DNA from 3 places in the Citrobacter sedlakii genome. Region 3 is predicted to be linked to each of the others. Evidence: predicted binding sites of a transcription regulator. Region 3 holds the regulator's gene; each other region holds the start of a gene.

Region 1 (7,991 bases), 320 kb from region 3:
AAAAGGAGGGGGAGAAGTGTCGTGTGGATTGTGACTTCATCGCCGGTTGCGATGGCTTTCACGGCGTCTCGCGGCAAAGTATTCCGCGCGAGGCGATCCGCGAGTATGAAAGTCTTTGGCCTTTTGGTTGGCTGGGGCTGCTCTCCGACACGCCACCGGTGAATCCGGAGCTGATTTACGCCCATCATGAACGCGGGTTCGTGCTCTGTAGTCAGCGCTCACTAACAAGAAGCCGTTACTATTTGCAGGTGCCGCTTAGCGAGCAGGTTGAGGCCTGGAGCGATGAGCGCTTTTGGGACGAACTCAAACGGCGGCTGCCGGACGGATTAGCGCAAAAGGTAGTGACGGGTCACTCACTGGAAAAAAGTATCGCGCCGCTACGCAGCTACGTCGTGGAACCAATGCAGTATGGTCGGCTGTTCCTGGTTGGCGACGCGGCGCATATCGTTCCGCCCACCGGGGCGAAGGGCCTGAATCTTGCCGCCTCGGATGTGAACTATTTATGGCGTATTCTGACGCAATATTACCAGCATGGGCGGGGCGACCTGCTGGCAAGCTATTCACGCCTGGCCCTTAACCGGGTCTGGAAAGGGGAAAGATTCAGTTGGTTTATGACTCACCTGCTGCATGATTTTCAGGACAAGAGCGATTTCGACCGCAAGATGCAGGAGGCGGATCGGCAATATTATCTTGGGTCTGTCGCCGGACTGACGACCATTGCGGAAAACTACGTCGGGCTGCCATACGAAAAAGTGGGTTAACGAGAAGGAGAGAAGATGCCATTCACTGATGGGGTTCCCGTTTTCAAACTGTATGGCGAACAACAGGGGTGGCCGACGCCGGAATTGCTGCACTGTGAGTCGATCCATCAGCGCAGCAGCCTGCATGAATGGCACATCCGGGTGCACCAGCACGCCGAGATTGTCCAGCTTCTCTATTTGCACCGGGGGGAGGCGACGATCGAGGTTGAAGGACTCTCGACGCTCATGCGGGAGCCCTGCCTGCAGGTGGTGCCTGCGCTGTGCGTGCATGGCTTTCGTTTCTCACCGGGAACCCAGGGCTATGTGCTCTCGCTTGCCCTGCCGCTGATAAGCCGCCTGGAGGCGCAGTTTCCACAGCCGCTCTCTTTGCTCAGCGCCCCGCAGTGCGTGCCGGTGGGACACTCCCGTGGCCATATTCACAGCCTGTTTTCGGCGTTACGTAAGGAATACCAGACGGATCATGAGGCGCGGGAAATGATGCTGTTTGCCTTGCTGAGCGCGCTACTGGTCTGGCTGCGTCGGCAACATCGACCGGCAATACAACAGGACGACAAACTGGCGCGCAGACGTAGCGCAATGCGTCTTTTTGCGCGCCAGATCGAAAGTCATTATCGCGAGCACCTGCCGCTGGGGGAATATGCGCGTCGGGTGGGACTCTCTGCGAATTACCTTAATCAGTTATGCCGTGAATTTCATAATTGCAGTGCATTAATCGTCGTGCATCAGCGCATCATGCTGGAAGCCAAACGCAGTCTGCAATATACCAGCATGACCATCAACCAGATCTCAGATTACCTGGGGTTTAGCGATGTGACTTACTTTTCGCGTTTCTTTAAAAAAAATGAAAATATGTCGCCTAAAGCATTTCGTGAATTAATGAAACAAATCCGTTATCTCAAAAAGGATTAGTAATGCTAATTTATAATTTAAGAATATTTTAATGTCTCATTCTGGATTTATGGTTAAATATTGACGGGGCAGGATTGCATTATACTACGTGGATAGTTGTATAATCGCCCATATGAATTCTGAAAGAAAACCAGGGATTAACAATTCATACTGATTATTGTTATGTTTATTTGTATTGCGTTGAATAATGTTTTTCTGCGCAAATTGCAAAAATAACAGGGCGATAACGGCTATGGGATGTGGAGGATATATGTTGCCAGGATGCTGCAAAAACGGAATTATTATCAGCAAAGTACCGGTCATTCAGGCTGGACTGAATGGGGTGATGCATCGGCATTTCCCGGAATATGATGTCTCCACCTGTCGCGCTGTCGACGAACTTACGTTATTACAACTTCGTCGTTCTAACGTTGTCATCGCCGATCTTACCGGAGAGTGCCGCCATCCGCGCACTATCTGTGAACAGTTCTCCACCCTGATCTCTCAGTATCGCGATATTCATTGGGTTTTTCTCGTCTCACGCGCCTGGTATCCGCAGGCGGTGGAATTGCTAATGTGCCCATCCAGTACGCTGCTGTCCGATGTGGAACCGATTGAAAACCTGGTCAACACCTTGCGTGCAGGCAGCAAACATCCTGACAGCGTGAGCAAAACGTTGCTGTCGCCAGAACACGTCGAGCACGCGGAATTTGGTTCGCGTTCTATTATTTTAACGCTCTCCGAGCGAAAAGTGCTGCGCTTGTTAGGCAAGGGATGGGGCATCAATCAGATCGCGATGCTGCTAAAGAAAAGTAATAAAACCATCAGCGCCCAGAAAAATAGCGCGATGCGCCGTTTATCAATCAACAGCAACGCTGAGATGTACGCCTGGATTAACAGTTCTCAAGGAGCGAGAGAGCTGAATTTACCTTCTGTATATGGAGATACGCCAGAATGGAAAACCGAAGCTATGCGGGAAATGTCGCACTCATAGAAAAATGTGTTATGAGCGGTATTGGTATTCAGGATTTATTTAAAACAAATACTGAATATCACTATAAACTGCACCTTTACTCGACACGAGATGAATTTCTACAGGCGATGAACACAACGACATTTTCTGCCGTTATTTTCTCGCTTTCTTCAATCAGAAAAGATCGCCGGATGGGGTTAATGTGTCTGGCTGAACTGGCCACCAATTTTCCCCGTATGCGACGTCTGGTGATTGCCGATGATAACGTCGAAGCGCGATTAATCGGCGCGCTGTCGCCGTCGCCGCTGGACGGCGTTCTCAGTAAAGAGGCGTCGCTGCCGGTATTACAGGAAGCATTATTTACGGCGCTTAGCGGTACCCGCCGAATTAATGAAAGTAATCATAATCTCTGGTATCTCACACAGAGCCGGATGCTCAGCCCTACTGAGCGTGAAATTTTGCGTTTTATGTCCCACGGTTACTCTATGCCTGAAATCGCCGTTGAGCTTGAGCGAAATATTAAAACCATTCGGGCGCATAAATTTAATGTGATGTCGAAACTGGGCGTCAGTTCGGACGCCGGTTTGCTGAACGCGGCGGATATTCTGCTGTAGGCGCGGGAATCGCGCTTCTCTTAAGAGTAATGCGCACGGTTGACCTTCACTGGCAGACATCCACCCAGGTCGCTGAGGTCAGTTCAGCCATCCGTTCTGGTGAAATGCGGATAGCGCTATGGATTGCGCCAGCGGCGGGAAGCACTTCGGTATACGTCTTTAGCGACACATCACAATAAACCGGTAACGGCGTCTCCAGGCCAAACGGGCAAACGCCGCCAACCGGGTGACCCGTCGCGTTCACCACTTCATCACAACTGAGCATTCGGGCCTTCGCGCCAAAGGTACTTTTAAGTTTTTTATTGTCCAGTCGCGCGTCGCCTTTCGCGACGATCAGTACGATCGTGTCTTTGACTTTTAGCGACAGGGTTTTTGCGATCTGTCCCGGTTGCACATTGTGCGCTTTTGCCGCGAGATCAACCGTGGCGGTGCTTTGGTCTAATTCAATGATTTCAATATCGGGCGCATGTTCGGCCAGAAACTGCCGTACGGATTGCAAACTCATTCTTTTCTCCTGACACCATTCGACGGTTTTCCAGTGTGTGCAAAACCGCTGGCGTAATTTGTCATAAGACAGGCGCCGCTGTAAATATTTTAATGTAACAAACCAGTAACATAGACGTTTTTTCGATCCTCTTCACATTCACGGAAACCGGTTACCGTAACCGGTTGCAGTACAGGAAAGGGCGATTAATACTGCAGTTGTCACTTCCTCTGTATCACATAAAAAGAGCCACTTATGAAATCTACCAACCATGCAGTCTTTAATGTGATTTTCCGGTTCGTCGAAAACTACGTCAGCCCTGTCGCAGGGCGTATTTCCTCACAACGTCATGTCATGGCTATTCGCGACGGCTTTATTTCTGCGATGCCGTTTATGATTGTTGGATCGTTTCTGTTGGTTTTCGCCTATCCGCCGTTTTCCCCCGACACCACCTGGGGTTTTGCCAGAGGCTGGTTGGATCTGGCAAAGCAGTTTGAAGGACAAATCCTTACCCCGTTCGATATGACGATGGGGATCATGTCTATCTACATCTGCGCGGCGATTGCGTACAACCTCGGAAAACACTATGCGAAGTCACATCAGCTTGATCCCTTTATGTGCGCAATGTTGGCGATTATGGCTTTTTTATTGATCGCTGCGCCAAAAACGAAGGGGACGTTGCCGGTTGACAGTCTTGGCGGTACAGGTATTTTTACGGCGATTCTGGTGGCGATTTATTGCGTTGAGATGATGCGTTTTCTGAAGACGCATAACATCGGTATTCGCTTACCGGATCAGGTGCCGCCGATGATCAAAAACTCCTTCGATCTGTTGATCCCCGTGCTGGTCGTTGTGTTGACGTTGTATCCACTCAGCTTGCTGATCCAGGCGCAGTTCGACATGTTGATCCCGCAGGCGATCATGGCCATCTTTAAACCCCTGGTTTCGGCAGCCGATTCGTTGCCGGCAATTTTATTGGCGGTGCTGATTGGGCATCTGCTGTGGTTTGCGGGCATCCATGGCGCGGCGATCGTCTCCGGGATGCTGCAAATGTTCTGGCTGACCAATCTCGGCATGAACCAGACGGCGCTGGCGCAGGGCGCGCCGTTACCGCACATTTTTATGGAGGCGTTCTGGACCTTCTTCATTGTCATTGGCGGTTCAGGAGCGACGATGGGGCTGGTGATTTGTTACCTTCGCAGCCGTTCCGTACATCTGCGTTCGATTGGTCGCTTAAGCGTGGTACCCAGCATCTTCAATATCAACGAACCGGTGATATTTGGTACGCCCATCGTGATGAATCCAGTGTTCTTCATTCCTTTTCTGCTGGCGCCCATGGTCAACGCCATCATCGCATGGGCAGCCATGCAGTTTGATCTGATTGGTCGGGTTATTTCGGTGGTGCCGTGGACGGCGCCAGCGCCGGTGGGGGCGGCATGGGCATTAGGCTGGGATTATCGCGCGGCGATCCTGGTGGTGCTGTTGGCGCTGGTCTCCGCCATTATCTACTTCCCCTTCTTTAAGGTATATGAGAAGCAGTTACTGGCGCAGGAAGCGGAAGAAGCGCAGCGAACTGACGCCGAAAGCGAGCAGATTGCGTTATAACGGTCCGGGAGCGAAAGCTCCCGGCTTATTTCAGCGTGCAGTCGCCGCATTGCTGCACGTCGGGCAGGCGGTAACGTTGGCAGCACGTGCGGCGTACCAGTACGCCTTCGCGCGGGACAACGGTCCGCCAGAGTGGGTTATCAGTGCCGCAGGAAAGCTGTTTTTCGAAGAAGCAGGCATGGCGAAGCGCGTGAAGTAACTCTTCGCCAAGCAGCGGTTTCATCTCGTTGAGGTACCAGTGAATAAGGTAACCGGTATTGCTCCAGATGAGTTTACCGTTAATTTCGCCCGTGGCCTCAAGAGCCTGGACGACAGGCGTTAACGCCTGTTTGATCAGGATTTCAATGCGCATCTGTGGAGAGCATTCCGTCGCCTGACGATCCGGATGAACGTCAATCCAGAAGCACGCGGCGCGACCCGTTTCATGAAACTCCACGTGCACATGCTCGGGAGAAACATCAATGGCCGTTTCCTGCGTTAATAAGGCAAGCATCAGCGGCGGCACCATCAAACCGATATACCACTGCGCCCACAGCGATAGCAGTGGCTTGTTTTCTCGCGGCTGCGTGGGCTGGTTGCGATAAATATGGTCGGAATAGACCGCCAGCAATGACTGCAGCTCATTTGGTCGACACCATTGCGCCAGAGTCATAGCAGACTGGGGAGCAGGTTCGTCCAGACGAATGAAATCCAGCAGGTGTTCGCGTGTCTGGGCGATAGTTGCGCGTACGGCCTCCGCCAGCGAAGGGCGCTGCGGCTGCAGAGGCGCTCGCCAGATGACGTTATCAATGACGGATGCGGAACGATAAGCCATAGTCTGGATAATAATCTAAATGATAATGATTGCTAATCCTAGCTATAGGCATAACCGATAGCAAGCGCTTTGTCAGGCTTGCTTCTCACGCCGCACGATTACACCATACCGCGTCAGGCGATACCGGGATCGCTGCTGGCTAAAATATGGTTACGTCCCAGATGCTTGGCTTTATAAAGCGCTTTGTCCGCACTGCTAATGGCGCTTTCGATCTCTCTGCCTGTCAGCGGCGCGATACCGATACTGATCGTGACGTTGGTCGCGACGCTTTCATTAAACATGTGTGGGATCTTAAGGTCATACACACTTTGACGAATACGCTCAGCGGCGGCATGCGCCTGCTGCGGATCGGCTGCCGTCAGCAACACCATAAATTCCTCGCCGCCAAAGCGAGCAACCACATCACGCGAACGTACGGCGTCGCGAATAGCCGCGGATACGCGCATCAGCGCCTGATCGCCCATCATGTGTCCGTAATGGTCGTTGTAGGCTTTGAAATGGTCGATATCGATCAGCAACACGTAATGCTCATCGGTATCCGTCTCAAGAAGGGTCTCCAGACGGTGTTGAAGTCCCCGCCGGTTGTATAACCCCGTTAAAGGATCGAGCATGCTGAGGTCGTTCAACGTCTCTTTTTCCGCCAACAGTTTGTACATCAGCTGCTGGGCGAAATCATCGTAACGTTTTTGGATTGCATGCTGAATCGCCACTCCCGCCATGGGCAACGCCAGGAAATAGAGGATCCGCAGGCCCTGTTCATTGCCGTTTAACCACAGGCAGACCAGTACGGAGGGCAGCGAGTGAAGCGTAAAAGCGACAATATTATTGGCAAATGAAATAGATCCGATGAATAAAACAGTCAGTAGCGCCATCAGCAGGAAAGTGTCGTCCGGAGACGGGAGCTCGGTGTATTTCAACGTAATATGCGCCGCCCATAGCCCGCCAAACGCGAAAGAAACGATCGGTAAATTAATCCTTTGATTGGCGTATCTACCGTGCCACGCGAGGAGGGCCGCGCTCAGCGCCAGAATAACAATACCCGGCACTGAGACGGTTTTAATCTGATAGATCGGATAAGCGATAGCAAACAAAGCGGAAACGGCGTTAAGAAACAAAAACAGACGGAGAGAGAGCTGATATTTTTTAGCGCGCAGGGAAAGCCAGGATTGTGCAGTCATGTCTTAATTCATTGTTTATCTAACAATTACACTGTTCAGGCCACGTGAAAAAAGCGAGAAGTCGCTCGCTCAAAGTAAGAGGTATTTGCTTTCTATGTTTACCGCTGCGCAATTTATCACCTTAAAGAATTCATGTCATCAATGCTTAAGTAAAGCTGATGTCAGGGTGTGCAACGGCGTGCTGACAAATGAGAAAGTTTATCATATGATATTGGTTATCATTATCAGTGTGAGAGGTGAAACCATGTTGCAACGGGCGCTGGGCAGTGGTTGGGGAGTATTACTGCCGGGGATCGTGATTGCCGGACTGGCGTTTGCCGATCTTTCCCTTGAGGTCTGGAAGACCATTATTGTATTAGGGCTATTACTCACTCCGGTGATGCTGTATCACAAACACCTGCGGCATTTTGTTCTGTTGCCATCATGCGTTGCGTTGATCGGTGGAATGATGCTGGTAATGATGAATTTGAATCAGGGATAAACAACAGGGAACAGCAGAAGGAAGGCCGTAAGATAATTGGTGCGAGGGGGGGGACTTGAACCCCCACGTCCGTAAGGACACTAACACCTGAAGCTAGCGCGTCTACCAATTCCGCCACCTTCGCACAGTCATCTTACTTTTTTGATATCGCCTCGTTGGTGCGAGGGGGGGGACTTGAACCCCCACGTCCGTA
Region 2 (7,991 bases), 1.7 Mb from region 3:
GAACGATGACAGCATTGGCGCCAGCGTGACGAACAAGGCAATAATGACCAGAACAACCAGACTGGCAACCGCCGCACGGTTATGCATGAAGCGTCGGCGGGCATCCTGCCACAGGCTGCGCCCTTCGACCTCCAGCTTTTCACTGAAATTCTCCAGCGCCTCGCTGTTTTTCTTACTTAACATCATCGCGAGCTCCAGTCTCAGTAACGGATTTTCGGGTCGATCACGGCATACAGCACATCGACAATCGCATTGAATACGATGGTTAACGTCCCTACCAGAATCGTCAGGCTTAGCACCAGCGAATAGTCACGGTTCAGCGCGCCATTCACAAAAAGCTGGCCGATGCCGGGCAGTCCATAGATAGTTTCGATGACCATTGAGCCGGTGATGATGCCGACAAAGGCCGGTCCCATGTATGAAAGCACCGGTAACAGCGCCGGTTTCAGCGCATGGCGAAAAATGATGCGTCGCATCGGCAGCCCTTTCGCCCGTGCGGTGCGAATGAAGTTGGAGTGCAGAACTTCAATCATCGAACCGCGGGTAATACGGGCGATGCTGGCGATATAGGCCAGCGATAAGGCAACCATTGGCAGGATCATAAATTTCAGCGCCCCGCCATTCCAGCCGCCGCCCGGCAGCCAGTGCAGCGTGATGGCAAATATCATCACCAGAAGCGGCGCGACCACAAAGCTCGGGATGACGACGCCGGTCATTGCCACCCCCATCACCATGTAATCCCAGCGCGTATTTTGCTTAAGCGCCGCGATAACGCCCGCGCTAACGCCGAGGATCACCGCTAACAGGAAAGCCGCCGCGCCCAGTTTCGCCGAAACCGGGAAACTCGACGCCACCAGATCGTTAACGGTGTAATCTTTGTATTTAAATGAAGGACCAAAATCCCCATGCGCCAGTTGTTTCAGATAGCTGAAATATTGGGTCATGATGGGGTCGTTGAGATGATATTTCGCTTCGATATTCGCCAGCACCTCTGCCGGCAATGCGCGCTCGCCGGTGAAAGGACTCCCCGGCGCCAGACGCATCATAAAGAACGAAATGGTAATAAGAATAAATAGCGTCGGAATCGCTTCCAGACAGCGGCGTAAGATAAATTTCAACATTGCCCGTACCTTCTGGCGTGTGCCTTTATACCTCGCCATGCTGAACGTGTGCAGCGAGGTAGTAATAGTCGACGATAAAAGACACAGTGGGGCACGCTATTCTGCCCCACCCTTTGCCATTAATGCTTGATAATATACAAGTCTTTAACGTGAATATTATCCATCGGGTCTTTACCGGTGTAACCCCCTACCCACGGTTTAACCAGGCGAGCGTTGACATAATAGAACACCGGCACTATTGCAGAGTCTTTATCCAACTGCTGCTCGGCTTGAGCATAAAGTTCAGCACGCTGCGCGTCATCTTGTGCATTCAGCGTATCGGCAATGATCTTGTCAAACGCCGGGCTCTTATAATGCGTGGTGTTGTTCGAACTGTCAGACAGCACCATATTCAGGAAAGAGGTCGGCTCGTTGTAATCCGCACACCAGGCGGCGCGGGAAACGTCATAATTCCCCTGATGACGCGTATCCAGGAAGGTTTTCCACTCCTGATTTTCCAGTTTCACGTTGACGCCTAAATTTTTCTTCCAGATAGACGCGGCGGCAATGGCCAGTTTCTTATGGAGATCGGAGGTGTTGTACAGCAAGTTAAAGGTCAGCGGTTTATCGGCGGTATAACCGGCTTCAGCCAGTAGTTTTTTCGCTTCTTCGTTACGTTTTTCCTGCGTCCAGCCAAACCATTCCGGCTCCACCAGTTTCGCCCCGTCGGTATACGGCGGCGTAAAGCTGTAGGCTGGCAAGTCACCCTGGTTTTTCACTTTGTTGACGATGATATCGCGATCCAGCGCCAGCTTGAGCGCGGTACGCACGCGCACATCCGTAAACGGGGCTTTCTGGTTATTGATTTCGTAATAGTAGGTGCACAAATACGGGTCAACGTGTACTTCGTTCGGGATCTCTTTCTTCAGCTTCTGAAACAGTTCAATCGGCATGTTGTTGTAGGTCATGTCGATTTCACCGCTACGGTAGCGGTTAACATCAGTGACTTCTGAGGAGATCGGCAGGTAGGTGACCTGATTAATAACGGTTTTGGCGTTATCCCAGTATTGGGGGTTACGCTCAAGGACGATACGCTCGTTAACCACCCAGTCCTTCAGTTTGTAAGCGCCGTTACTGACTATATTCGCTGGCTGCGTCCACTTATCACCGAATTTTTCAACCACCGCCTTCGGTACCGGAGAAACGGACGAGTGCACCAGCAGCTTATAGAAATAAGGCACCGGCTCGCTCAGCGTCACTTCAAAAGTATGATCGTCGAGGGCTTTAACGCCCAGATCGGTCACCGGTTTTTTACCGGCGACGATATCGTCAATATTCACGATATGTCCGTACTGCAGATAACTGGCATAAGGCGAAGCGGTGTTGGGATCGGCCAGACGCTGCCAGCTATAAACGAAATCCTGAGCGGTCACTGGGGAGCCGTCGGACCATTTTGCATCTTTACGCAGATGGAACGTCCAGACTTTAAAGTCTTTATTGTCCCACTTTTCCGCCACGCCGGGAGAGGGTTTGCCCTCTACGTCGCTTATTATCAGCCCTTCGAACAGGTCGCGGCTGATGTTGGATTCCGGTACCCCTTCGATTTTATGCGGATCGAGAGACTGAACTTCCGAGCCATTATTGCGCACCAGCGTTTGCTTTTCCGCCAGCTGAACGCCTGCGGGAACGACCGCAGCCATTGCCGCATTTCCGGCGAGGAGCGCAGAGAGAACCCCTGCGGCCACTAAACTTTTTTTCGTGTTGGTCATTGTGTTTGTACTCCCTCATTATAATTACTGGTTTTATTACCAGCCTGTTAATCCCGCTAAGGATCCCTGATCAGCCCCGGAGACTTTCTGCTGTCAGGTGCTTTACTGCCTGCTATCACCGACTTTATTTATTCTGGCGATTCGAACGACCGCCTTACGTCGATTCTTTTTGCGCGCTTACCCTGTCAGAAACGCGCGCCGTATTCGGGCAAAAAGCGTGTTGATATTAATTCTCATCAACGCACATTCTGCTGAGAAATAGAGTGTCGGAAAGTAACAAATGCGTTTCTCGTCCGCCAATACAATTTACAGATTTGTTAAGCAATTCTCTTTTGTAGAAAAAAAACCGCCCCAACAGAACGCATCAAAACCGCGAATTAACGCATAACTTACTGTTAAATAACATGTAATCTATAATTAACTGATTTTGACATCCTGCGCTTTCACCCATGAACTCAAATGCACAAAAAATTAACAATTGTTTATTATTTAGCACATTCATCTGAGAGGTCATTGAAATAACTAATAACATTTCAATAATCCTTCATCAAGTCCCGGATTGTGATGTGAAAAAATTTACACCTTGTGCACCAGCCTTTTGTAGAGAATCTCTGCTAAATCAATGCAATAAATAAATGGTATCTATACCGCAGACGAACGACTGCAGTACAAGCGCAACGGAAAGTGAAAATAATGACGGGAGAAAAACGGAGCCATTAATGCTCCGCCTATTCTTTCATTTGAAAGGTATTAACTTAACAGACCGGGGAATATCGCCTTAATACCGGTAACGATAAATTCGATGCCCAACGCCATGAGCAGCAGACCCATAATACGCGTAATCACGTTAATTCCGGTTTGCCCGAGGACGCGCACCAGCCACGGCGCCATGCGAAACAATCCCCAGCAGCAAAGCGCGAAGAGCGCAATGGCAATAAAGAAGCCAAACAAATACATCAGGCTATGGTAGCGGGTTCCCCAGACGATAGTGGAACTGATCGCCCCCGGCCCCGCCATTAACGGCAGCGCCAGCGGCACTACGCCCACGCTTTCCCGAATCGCCGTTTCTGATTTTTCCTGTTTGTTCTGTTTATCTTCCCCCAGCTTACCGCTGATCATCGACATGGCGATGGTCACGACCAGAATGCCGCCAGCAATACGGAATGAGTCGATAGAAATGCCAAAGACCTGGAGAATGCCATCGCCAAGGAACAAAGAGGTCCACAAAATGATGGCAACGGACAGGTTCGCCGTCAGGTTGGTCTTATTACGTGCCGCCGCCGTCTGGTAGCTGGTCATGCTGATAAAGACGGGGATAATCCCGACTGGGTTCACTAACGCAAATAACCCTATGAAAAATTTAAAATAAACAGGAAAATCAAACAGCGTTTGAGTCACGGTTAGCTCCGCAGCGTTAGCCGTATAAAGTTAATCAAAGAGTAAAGGGTAAAAACCGTGCTGAAGATACGCCTTTTCACAGCACTTTTCACCTGCTTCACGCAAAATTGCTCCCTTTCCTGAGTGTTATTAATATGTATTAATTATGCTAACTTAAAGAGCATTCACCTATACAATTAATCAACACTTAACGTTTAGCGCTAAAATGCCCTGCTGAAAGGTGTCAGCTTTGCGAAATTTTGATCTGGATCACGTAATCGCTACCCAGAAGTGAGTAACCTTGCTTACGCCACCTGGAAGTAACGCGTTAGAGTTAGATGACGCTGACGTATAAGCTCTTTTAGTAAATCAGAGCGAACTGGACGTTAAGTAACCATTTGATTTTTCGGTTGTTATACAAACTTATGCCCTCTGTCTATACTCACGTATCGCGCAGATGATTTACTAAAAAAGTTTAACATTATCAGGAGAGCATTATGGCTGTTACTAATGTCGCTGAACTTAACGCACTCGTCGAGCGCGTCAAAAAAGCCCAGCGTGAATATGCCAGTTTCACTCAAGAACAGGTCGACAAAATCTTCCGCGCCGCCGCTCTGGCAGCCGCAGATGCCCGTATCCCCCTCGCCAAAATGGCCGTAGCCGAATCCGGCATGGGTATCGTTGAAGATAAAGTGATCAAAAACCACTTTGCTTCCGAATACATCTACAATGCCTATAAAGATGAAAAGACCTGCGGTGTGCTGTCAGAAGACGACACTTTCGGGACGATTACCATCGCTGAACCGATCGGTATCATCTGCGGTATCGTACCGACCACTAACCCAACCTCCACAGCTATCTTCAAATCGCTGATCAGCCTGAAGACCCGTAACGCCATCATCTTCTCTCCGCACCCGCGTGCCAAAGACGCCACCAACAAAGCGGCGGATATCGTACTGCAGGCGGCCATCGCTGCCGGTGCGCCAAAAGATCTGATCGGCTGGATCGACCAGCCTTCGGTAGAGCTGTCCAACGCCCTGATGCACCACCCGGACATCAACCTGATCCTCGCGACCGGCGGTCCGGGTATGGTGAAAGCGGCCTACAGCTCCGGTAAACCAGCCATCGGCGTGGGCGCGGGTAACACGCCTGTTGTTATCGACGAAACCGCCGACATCAAACGTGCCGTTGCGTCCGTGCTGATGTCCAAAACCTTTGATAACGGCGTTATCTGTGCGTCTGAGCAGTCAGTCGTTGTTGTTGATTCTGTTTATGATGCGGTTCGCGAACGCTTCGCCAGCCACGGCGGCTACATGCTGCAGGGCAAAGAGCTGAAAGCCGTTCAGGACGTTATCCTGAAAAATGGCGCGCTGAACGCCGCTATCGTAGGTCAGCCAGCGTATAAAATCGCTGAACTGGCAGGCTTCTCCGTACCGGCAACCACCAAAATCCTGATTGGCGAAGTCAAAGTGGTTGACGAAAGCGAGCCGTTCGCACACGAAAAACTGTCCCCGACCCTGGCAATGTACCGCGCGAAAGATTTCGAAGATGCGGTGGACAAAGCCGAGAAGCTGGTGGCAATGGGCGGTATCGGTCATACCTCCTGCCTGTACACCGACCAGGACAACCAGCCGGAACGCGTCGCTTACTTCGGTCAGATGATGAAAACCGCCCGTATCCTGATCAACACCCCGGCTTCTCAGGGCGGTATCGGCGATCTGTACAACTTTAAACTCGCACCGTCCCTGACGCTGGGTTGTGGTTCATGGGGTGGTAACTCCATCTCTGAAAACGTTGGTCCAAAACACCTGATCAACAAGAAAACCGTTGCTAAGCGAGCTGAAAACATGTTGTGGCACAAACTTCCGAAATCTATCTACTTCCGCCGTGGCTCCCTGCCGATCGCGCTGGATGAAGTGATTACCGATGGCCACAAACGTGCGCTCATCGTGACCGACCGCTTCCTGTTCAACAACGGCTATGCAGACCAGATCACTTCTGTGCTGAAAGCGGCTGGCGTTGAAACCGAAGTGTTCTTTGAAGTGGAAGCTGACCCAACCCTGAGCGTTGTACGTAAAGGCGCTGAACTGGCCAACTCCTTCAAACCAGACGTGATCATCGCGCTGGGCGGCGGCTCCCCGATGGATGCGGCGAAAATCATGTGGGTGATGTACGAACATCCGGAAACCCACTTCGAAGAACTGGCGCTGCGCTTTATGGATATCCGTAAACGTATCTATAAGTTCCCGAAAATGGGTGTGAAAGCGAAAATGATCGCCGTCACCACCACGTCCGGTACCGGTTCAGAAGTGACGCCGTTTGCGGTGGTAACCGACGACGCGACCGGTCAGAAATATCCGCTGGCAGACTACGCGCTGACGCCGGATATGGCGATTGTCGACGCTAACCTGGTGATGGATATGCCGAAGTCACTGTGTGCGTTCGGTGGTCTGGATGCGGTGACTCACGCCCTGGAAGCCTACGTATCCGTGCTGGCGTCTGAGTTCTCTGACGGTCAGGCGCTTCAGGCGCTGAAACTGCTGAAAGAAAACCTGCCGGCGTCTTACAACGAAGGTTCGAAAAACCCGGTTGCCCGTGAACGCGTACATAGCGCCGCGACCATTGCCGGTATCGCGTTTGCTAACGCCTTCCTCGGCGTGTGCCACTCCATGGCGCACAAACTGGGCTCCCAGTTCCACATTCCACACGGTCTGGCGAACGCCCTGTTGATCAGCAACGTTATCCGTTATAACGCCAACGACAACCCGACCAAGCAGACGGCATTCAGCCAGTACGACCGTCCGCAGGCGCGTCGTCGTTATGCTGAAATCGCTGACCATCTGGGTCTGAGCGCACCGGGCGACCGTACTGCGGCGAAGATCGAGAAACTGTTGGCCTGGCTGGAAAGCCTGAAAGCTGAACTGGGTATTCCGAAGTCTATCCGCGAAGCCGGCGTTCAGGAAGCAGACTTCCTGGCTCACGTTGACAAGCTGTCTGAAGATGCCTTCGACGACCAGTGCACCGGCGCTAACCCGCGCTACCCGCTGATCTCCGAGCTGAAACAGATTCTGCTGGATACCTACTACGGTCGTGAGTTCAGCGAAGGCGTAACCGCAAAAGCTGAAGCCGTTGTGGCTCCAAAAGCTGACAAAAAAGCGAAGAAATCCGCCTAATTGCGGTTCTGCGAAAGCATACTAAAAGCGGCCTCTAATGAGGCCGCTTTTTTATGGCTGATCCACTACTGCACACGCTATGCTCACAAGAATGCCGTCAGGGCTTCTCAGTCGCCCTCTGCGGGCAGCTTAACGGTGACAGTGACGTTCCTGTATCGCCGTCAGAGAGCCTTCTTCCAGCGCCTCTTTATAATGCTTACGGCAAACGGAGACATAGCGCTCATTGCCGCCAATCACCACCTGCTCCCCTTCATTATACGGTCTGCCTGCCTGGTCAAGGCGTAATACCCTACTCGCCTTACGACCACAGAAGCAGATCGTTTTTAATTCAACCAGCTTATCTGACCATGCAAGCAGATACTGACTGCCCGTAAACAGTTCACCGCGAAAATCGGTGCGCAAGCCGTAACACAGCACCGGAATGTCGAGTTGGTCAACAACTTCCGATAATTCATAAACCTGCTGGCGAGTTAAAAACTGACATTCATCAACCAGCACACAGTGTATCGGCTCGCGCGCATTATCAGCGGCAATCTCTGCATACAAAGATGACTGTTGATTAAACAATTTGG
Region 3 (7,991 bases):
TAACCCGTTGGCCTGTGCGGTTGCGGAGGCGGCGTTCGATATCATCAGTACGCCAGCCGTGTTAAGTGGGGTGCAGACGAAGCGGCAGAGATTTGTTCAGCATCTGCAACAGATCGATGAACGCTTTGACGTTTTCAGCGACATTCGCGGCATGGGCCTGTTGATTGGCGCCGAACTGAAGCCGCAGTATAAGGGGCGCGCGCGTGATTTCCTGTATGCGGCAGCGGAGGCGGGGGTGATGGTGCTCAACGCTGGCCCTGAGGTGATGCGTTTTGCTCCCTCGCTGGTGGTGGAAGAGGCGGATATCGACGAAGGAATGCAGCGTTTCGCGCAAGCCGTCGCGAAAGTCGTAAGCGAATAGGCCGCATAGAGCGTCAGCCTTTCATATCGCGCAACCGGCGGCTGAGCCAGATCCCGTGGTGCGGTCGCTGGCGCCAGGCCACCGACGAAATGGTATGCATGGTATTTAAATGCCCCAGCACACGCTGGAGATGCTGTTCCAGCGTGCTCAATGGCCCGTGGGAGAGCATCTCTGGCGCCTCAAGAATATTTACATCCCCAGAGCTGCCCGGCCCGTCATATTCCAGCCGCTGCTGACAACGCTGGAGCGCAATTTCACACGATTGCAGATATCGTTGGGCCAGATCAGGTGTCAGCATTGTATGTTCTCGCGCCAGGGTGGTCATCGCGTTGATATGCTCGACAATGAACTGGCTGTGGGTGACCCACAGCTTCATATCTTCCAGATAATGCGTATTAAATCCCGGTTCCTGCATGGCCTGATTCAGCGAGTTAAACAGCGTGTTGTGGGCCTGGTTGACGCGCATTCGTTGGTATGCCAGCGGCGTCGCCTGCGGATCGTCGCTGAGGATCAGGCGGATCGCCTCCTGGTCCGCCTCCAGCGCGTCGTGGGCATTTTTGCGCAACAGACCGCTTTGCCACTGCGGCCACAGCCAGACGGTGCCGCCGAAGGCGATCAGACAGCCGATGATCGTATCGACAAACCGCGGAATGATAAATTGTTCGCCGTTCAGGGTTAACAGTTGCAGGGTGTACACCGCCGTGACGGTAAACCCCACCGTCGCCCAGCCGTAGTTTTTGCGGATAATCAGATAGCTCACCAGGGTGACGAAGAGCATTAAAAGCAGCGTATACCCTTCGGGGATATGAAAGTGCAGCGTCACGCCCGCGACGATAAGTCCCGCCAGCGTTCCGGCCGAACGGTGCAGAATGCGTACGCGCGTTGCGCCGTAGCCATTTTGCGTCACGAACAGTACCGTCATCAGGATCCAGTACGGCTTCGGCAGGTGCAGCGCGGTACCCATCAGGCTGGCGATACTCAGCATGACGCTAATGCGTCCGGCGTTGCGCAGCGCCGGAGACTTCAGCGACAGATAGCTTTTCAGCGCCGGTAGCAGCGGAAGCCGCCGCTGTTTATCCGCCATCAGATCGCGCGCATAGAGCGGACGCTGGGTGCGAAGCACGCGGGCTATACGGCTGAAATGCCAGTAGCAAAACTGCCCGACGGGGTTATCCGGATGTTGATTGGCGATCTTTTCCAGCGCGCCGATTTGCTTCTGCATGGTGAAGCGCGTGGGCAGGCGATGGTACAGAATGTCATCCGCCAACACCCTCAGACGCGTGGCGACGGTTTGCGCGTTCCAGCGGATCACCTGTTCGGCGTGGCTGCGCTCGACCAGTTTTTGCACCTCTTCCGGCTGGTGCAGGCTGACCGAGATATGTTCTTGCAGATCCAGCGCTTCCTGGAAGGCGCGCAGCATCCGTTTGTAATCGTTATTGTGATGCGCCGACAGCATATGCATTTGCTGGTAGCACTGGGTGATCAGGTCAACCGCTTTCTGCTGGCGCACCAACAGCGGCGGTAGGGCTTTTTCCGGATCGGTGTGCTGGGTCAGCATGCTGTATTTCGCTTCGCAGTAATCTGCCAGTTCGCGATACAGCAGGCTTAGCGATTCGCGCAGCGGCTGTTCGCGCCACAACCAGAACCAGAACCAGTTAAACAGTCCATACCACAATGTCCCCAGCGCATAGATCAGCAGCGGCTCCCACACTGGCATATTTCCCGCCAGACTGAGGGTAAAAATTGCGGCGATCAGCGAAGCGGGAAGCAGACGGGCGTGAAGCGAGCTTAACTCCGCGGTGACGCCGAGGAGCAGCGTCAACCCGGTCAGAATCAGCGGTAACGGTACCGCCTGCGCCAACAACAGTTGCATCGCCAGGCTACACCCGGCAAACAGCGAGGCGCCAATGACCAGACGCTTGAAGAAGCGCTTGTGCGGCGTATCAAGCCCGGCAATGTTACAGCAGGCGGGAACGAGGGAGAAAAGCAGGCCCAGATGCAGTTGGCCTATCAGCAGGCCGACGGCCACGGGCAAACAGAGCACCAGCGTCTGACGTAGTGCGTAGTTGATCTCAGGGTGATAAATCAGTCTGCGCCACATCGGGAAAACAAAAATAGCGCGCTACCAGGTAACGCGCCATTTCCGACGGGATTAACGAGTGCCGTAAACGACGATGGTCTTACCGTGCGCGGAGATCAGGTTTTGATCTTCCAGCATCTTCAGGATACGACCAACGGTTTCGCGAGAGCAGCCAACGATCTGGCCAATCTCCTGGCGGGTAATTTTGATCTGCATACCGTCCGGGTGGGTCATTGCATCGGGTTGTTTCGCCAGGTTCAACAGCGTCTGGGCGATACGACCGGTCACGTCAAGGAAGGCCAGGTTACCGACTTTCTCTGATGTGACCTGCAGGCGGCGAGCCATCTGGGAAGAGAGACGCATCAGAATATCCGGGTTCACCTGGATCAACTGGCGGAATTTCTTGTAGGAAATTTCAGCCACTTCACATGCAGTTTTAGCACGTACCCATGCGCTACGTTCCTGGCCTTCTTCAAACAGGCCCAGTTCGCCAATAAAATCACCCTGATTCAGATAAGAAAGGATCATTTCTTTACCTTCCTCATCTTTAATCAACACTGCCACAGAGCCTTTAACGATGTAGTACAACGTTTCTGCTTTTTCACCCTGGTGAATTAGCGTGCTCTTCGACGGGTACTTATGAATGTGGCAATGAGACAAGAACCATTCGAGAGTCGGGTCTGTTTGCGGTTTGCCAAGCACCATGCGCGATTATCCTCTGTTATAAGCTGTCTCCAGAGCCAGAAAACGGCGCTGTCTCTGGGGTTGCAAAAATGTGCTTCCCGCTTCCTGGGAAGAGGCTGTCAATAACGGACAGCAGCCTTTAATGTGAAGTCCTCTGCATACATGCAGTACGTCAATGTATTACTGTAGCATCCTGACTGTTTTAGCATAGCTTTAGCCGTGTGTCTCCTGGTGTCTCGCTTCAGCATGACGCAGGTCGCCTTCCGTTGCGAGAATTGTTATGTACGCGTAATCTGTCAGGAAAATTGACGCACTGGAGTAAAAAAATATGCAAGCGCGTGTGAAATGGGTTGAAGGGTTAACCTTCCTGGGCGAGTCAGCTTCCGGACACCAGATCCTGATGGACGGCAATTCGGGAGATAAAGCGCCCAGCCCGATGGAAATGGTGTTAATGGCCGCGGGCGGCTGTAGCGCTATCGACGTGGTCTCCATTCTGCAAAAAGGACGTCAGGATGTGACCAATTGCGAAGTAAAACTGACCTCCGAGCGTCGTGAAGAAGCGCCGCGCCTGTTTACCCACATCAATCTGCATTTCATCGTGACGGGGCATGATTTAAAAGACGCCGCGGTGGCGCGGGCGGTGGATCTTTCCGCCGAAAAGTATTGTTCCGTGGCGCTGATGCTGGAAAAAGCGGTGAATATTACCCACTCGTATGAAGTCATTGCCGCCTGATAATTTTTACCTGATGGCGCTGCGCTCGACTGCCTTATGGCACAATCGGGCCAGCCGCCATTGAGGCTTATTCGATCTTCTTGCCTTCCATCAGGCGCTGTACCAGCGGCAGCATGATCAGTTCCATCGCCAGGCCCATTTTGCCGCCCGGTACCACCAGCGTATTGATGTGAGAAATAAACGAACCTTGCAGCATCGCCAGCAGCCAGGGGAAATCGATGCCTTCGAGATTGCGGAAATGTATCACCACAAAACTCTCATCAAGCGAGGGAATGCCGCGTGCGGCGAATGGGTTTGAGGTATCCACCGTCGGGACCCGCTGGAAGTTGATGTGGGTACGGGAAAACTGTGGCGTGATGTAGTTGATGTAATCGTCCATTGAGCGCACCACGGAGTCCATCACCGCCTCGCGGGAATGTCCACGCTCGCTGGTGTCACGGATCAGTTTCTGGATCCACTCCAGGTTGACGATGGGCACAACCCCCACCAGCAAATCCACATGGCGCGCCACCTCATGCTGTGGCGTCACCACGCCGCCGTGCAGCCCTTCATAAAACAGGATGTCGGTCGGCTCCGGCAGCGGCTGCCAGGGCGTGAAGGTGCCAGGCACCTGATTCCAGGGTACGGCTTCGTCGTAGGTATGCAGATATTTGCGCGACTGGCCTTTGCCCGTCTGCCCGTATTCAATGAAGGTCTGTTCCAGCAGGCCGAAGTCATTGGCTTCGGGGCCGAAATAGCTGATATGCCGTCCGGCATCGCGCGCCTTGCGGATCGCCATGTCCATTTCCGGGCGGGTATAACGATGAAAACTGTCGCCTTCCACCTCGGCCGCGCGCAGGTTGAGCTGGGCAAAAATTTTACGGAACGCGAGGCTGGTGGTGGTGGTCCCCGCGCCGCTGGATCCTGTTACCGCAATCACCGGATGTTTGGCAGACATAACAACTCCATGAGTAGGTTAGGTTTTTTATTATAGTCGGCCGAGGATACAGGCTTATTCGCGGAACTGTTTACGCGGCATGATGTTGACCGTTTCGTGCAATTCAGACCAGACCAGAACCGCTTCTCCGCACTGCAACTGACGTTTAACGTCGGCGACCTTTTGCTCAAGTGAACGTTCATGTTCACCATAATCGGTGCCTTCGCGCAACACAAAGCTTTCGATTAAGTTGTCCAGCGTCTCGGGAGAGAGCTCCTGCCAGGGGATCATCATCTTGGTACCTCCAGATACATTGTCAGCCAGTCGGGAATACGCGCCTCCAGCCACATCTCAGGGCGACGCAGCGTGCCGCCGATAAACCCAACGTGCCCGCCATGTTCCGTTAGCTGATACTCCACCTGCGGCGGCAAATCGTCGGCTTTGGGGATCACGTGATGATCCATAAACGGATCGTCTTTGGCGTGGATGATCAGCGTCGGGATGGCGATCCGGTTGAGTAACGGCATCGCGCTACACTGACGATAATAGTCGATAGCGTCGGCAAAACCGTGAATTTTGGCGGTGATGAGATCGTCAAACTCGCGAATGCGGCGCAGGGATTTCAACTGCGCAAGATCGACTGGCAGGGAGCCCGGATACGCCGCCAGTTTGCGCGACGCGTTCGCCTTCAGCAAATTGAGCAGATAACGCTGATAAACGCGGGAAAAGCCTTTATCCATATGGTAACTGCACGCTTCCAGCACGAAGGGGGCGGAAACAATCACCGCAGCCTCTATCGGGATGTTTTTCCCTTCTTTTGCCAGCAGGCAGGCCAGCATATTGCCCCCCAGCGAATAGCCCACCGCCGCGGTTGGCGCGTGACCAAATTCGCGACGCAGCCAGTGTAGAAACCAGGCGCCGTCTTCGGTTTCGCCAGAGTGATAAATACGGTTCATGCGGTTTGGCTCGCCGCTGCAGCCGCGAAAATGCATTACCACCCCAAGCCAGCCGCGTTTTTGCGCCGCTTCAATCAGGCCATGGGCATACGGGCTGTTCAGACTGCCTTCCAGACCGTGAAAGACGACCAGACGAGGTTTGTGTTTCGCGGACGCCGGATCTTCACTCCAGGCCAGATCGACAAAGTCACCGTCAGGTAACTCCAGCCGCTGCCAGTGGGGGGCAAAATTCACTTTGCGGCGGATCAGGCGCGGCAGCATGGTCTGCAAATGGCGGTTACGAATACCACGCATTGGGCGAAATTCACGCGAGTTTACGGCGGTGAGTTGAAGGTCTGACGAAGTTATTTGGCTCATAACGGCTGCGATGGTCTCTCATTATCAGCCGTCTACTATACCGCCACTTGCCTGTTGTGTTTATGAAAAATGCGTAGCTCAGGATGGCGTCTGGAATGGAGTAGTTGATCCTCATCACAAATTGTTACTTCAATTATTACTCTCAGGCTAACGATCCCTCTCTACGCTTAATTGATGACTTTCTCACCAGAGCGCACACTCATTAGCGTGTTAAGCAATCAAAATGATTAGCTGAATCAGGAGGTTAATAATGTTATCTGGGCAAACACCCGCACGCGTCTGGAATACCCGCCGCACTGAGAAGCAGCGGCGTCTGGCTTCCGTACCGGTGCAGGGCAAGGTACTGCCTACCGCAGACCTGACCGCGATGCTGGAAAAACTGATCGCGCCGGGTGACCGCGTGGTATTAGAAGGCAATAACCAGAAGCAGGCAGATTTCCTGTCCCGCATGCTGGCTGAAGTGAATCCCGAAAAAGTGCACGACCTGCACATGATCATGCCAAGCGTGGGCCGCAGCGAACATCTGGATATCTTTGAGAAAGGCATCGCCCGCAAGCTGGATTTTTCCTTCTCCGGTACGCAAAGCCTGCGCATTTCGCAGCTGCTGGAAGATGGCCAGCTCGAAATCGGTGCGATTCACACCTACATCGAACTTTACTCCCGCCTGTATGTTGACCTGGCGCCAAACGTGGCGCTGATTGCCGGGTTTAAAGCGGACCGTAAAGGTAACCTCTATACCGGGGCGAGTACCGAAGATACCCCGGCGCTGGTGGAAGCCGCCGCGTTCCATGACGGCATCGTCATCGCACAGGTGAACGAGCTGGTGGACGACGAGTGTGATCTGCCGCGCGTCGATATTCCGGGCTCGTGGATCGATTACGTGGTGGTGGCCGACAAGCCGTTCTTCATTGAGCCGCTCTTCACCCGCGACCCGCGCCTGATTAAACAGGAACACATCCTGATGGCGATGATGGCGATTAAAGGCATCTACGCGGAACATCAGGTGCAGTCCCTCAACCACGGGATTGGCTTTAACACCGCGGCGATTGAGCTGCTGCTGCCAACCTACGGCGAACAGCTCGGCCTGAAGGGCAAAATCTGTAAACACTGGACGCTGAACCCGCATCCGACGCTGATCCCGGCAATCGAAAGCGGCTGGGTGGAGAGCGTACACTGCTTCGGCGGTGAGCTGGGGATGGAAGAGTACATTCGCGCCCGTCCGGACGTGTTCTTTACCGGTGCCGACGGCTCCATGCGGTCTAACCGCGCCTTCTGCCAGCTGGCAGGCCAGTACGCGGTCGATATGTTTATCGGCTCTACGCTGCAGGTTGATGGCTACGCTAACTCCTCAACCGTCACCCGCGGTCGCCTCTCCGGCTTCGGCGGCGCGCCAAACATGGGCCACGATCCGCACGGTCGCCGCCACGCCACGCCGGCCTGGCTGAATATGATCACCGAGCCTGACCCAATGCAGCGCGGTAAAAAACTGGTCGTGCAGATGGTGGAAACCTTCCAGGCGGGCGTTAAACCCACCTTCGTGGAAAAACTCGACGCCGTTGACGTCGCGAAAGCCTCCGGCATGCCGCTGGCGCCGGTCATGATTTACGGCGATGACGTGACCCACGTGCTGACGGAAGAGGGGATTGCTTACCTCTACCGGGCGAAAGATCTGGAAGAGCGTCGCGCCATGGTCGCCGCCGTGGCGGGTATCACCGATATCGGTCTGGGCGTGGATGCCAAACGCGTGGCGGAACTGCGCCAGAGCGGCAAAGTGGTCTATCCGGAAGATATGGGGATTCGCCGCACCGATGCCACCCGCTCTCTGCTGGCGGCGGGCAGCGTGGCCGACCTCGTTGAGTGGTCCGGCGGCCTGTACAACCCACCTGCGAAATTCCGGAGCTGGT

What was found. Region 3 encodes CRP, which controls carbon source genes, mostly activating them, when cyclic AMP is high. Its sites were predicted from a motif close to ATGTGANNNNNNTCACAT; they were not measured.
Region 1: JY391_RS03605 (PTS sugar transporter subunit IIC) is a predicted target of CRP. The motif match lies at 3,862-3,879, and genes of this name have one in related genera.
Region 2: adhE (bifunctional acetaldehyde-CoA/alcohol dehydrogenase) is a predicted target of CRP. The motif match lies at 4,505-4,522, and genes of this name have one in related genera.

The regions. Positions count from the first base shown of each region.
Region 1 is NZ_CP071070.1:758,572-766,562, forward strand. It holds gene pobA (4-hydroxybenzoate 3-monooxygenase) at 1-761, shown strand, start outside; gene JY391_RS03585 (helix-turn-helix domain-containing protein) at 777-1,670, shown strand; gene JY391_RS03590 (helix-turn-helix domain-containing protein) at 1,921-2,643, shown strand; gene bglJ (DNA-binding transcriptional activator BglJ) at 2,604-3,236, shown strand; gene JY391_RS03600 (YbaK/EbsC family protein) at 3,283-3,741, opposite strand; gene JY391_RS03605 (PTS sugar transporter subunit IIC) at 3,976-5,325, shown strand; gene fhuF (siderophore-iron reductase FhuF) at 5,351-6,139, opposite strand; gene JY391_RS03615 (GGDEF domain-containing protein) at 6,253-7,317, opposite strand; gene JY391_RS03620 (DUF1435 domain-containing protein) at 7,523-7,798, shown strand; tRNA gene JY391_RS03625 (tRNA-Leu) at 7,836-7,922, opposite strand; tRNA gene JY391_RS03630 (tRNA-Leu) at 7,955-7,991, opposite strand, start outside.
Region 2 is NZ_CP071070.1:2,127,245-2,135,235, reverse strand. It holds gene oppC (oligopeptide ABC transporter permease OppC) at 1-186, opposite strand, end outside; gene oppB (oligopeptide ABC transporter permease OppB) at 201-1,121, opposite strand; gene oppA (oligopeptide ABC transporter substrate-binding protein OppA) at 1,241-2,869, opposite strand; gene JY391_RS10185 (YchE family NAAT transporter) at 3,620-4,267, opposite strand; gene adhE (bifunctional acetaldehyde-CoA/alcohol dehydrogenase) at 4,744-7,419, shown strand; gene tdk (thymidine kinase) at 7,549-7,991, opposite strand, start outside.
Region 3 is NZ_CP071070.1:438,672-446,662, forward strand. It holds gene argD (bifunctional acetylornithine/succinyldiaminopimelate transaminase) at 1-361, shown strand, start outside; gene JY391_RS02035 (YccS/YhfK family putative transporter) at 375-2,462, opposite strand; gene crp (cAMP-activated global transcriptional regulator CRP) at 2,514-3,146, opposite strand; gene JY391_RS02045 (OsmC family protein) at 3,454-3,858, shown strand; gene JY391_RS02050 (phosphoribulokinase) at 3,926-4,795, opposite strand; gene JY391_RS02055 (YheU family protein) at 4,850-5,068, opposite strand; gene JY391_RS02060 (hydrolase) at 5,065-6,087, opposite strand; gene mdcA (malonate decarboxylase subunit alpha) at 6,338-7,991, shown strand, end outside.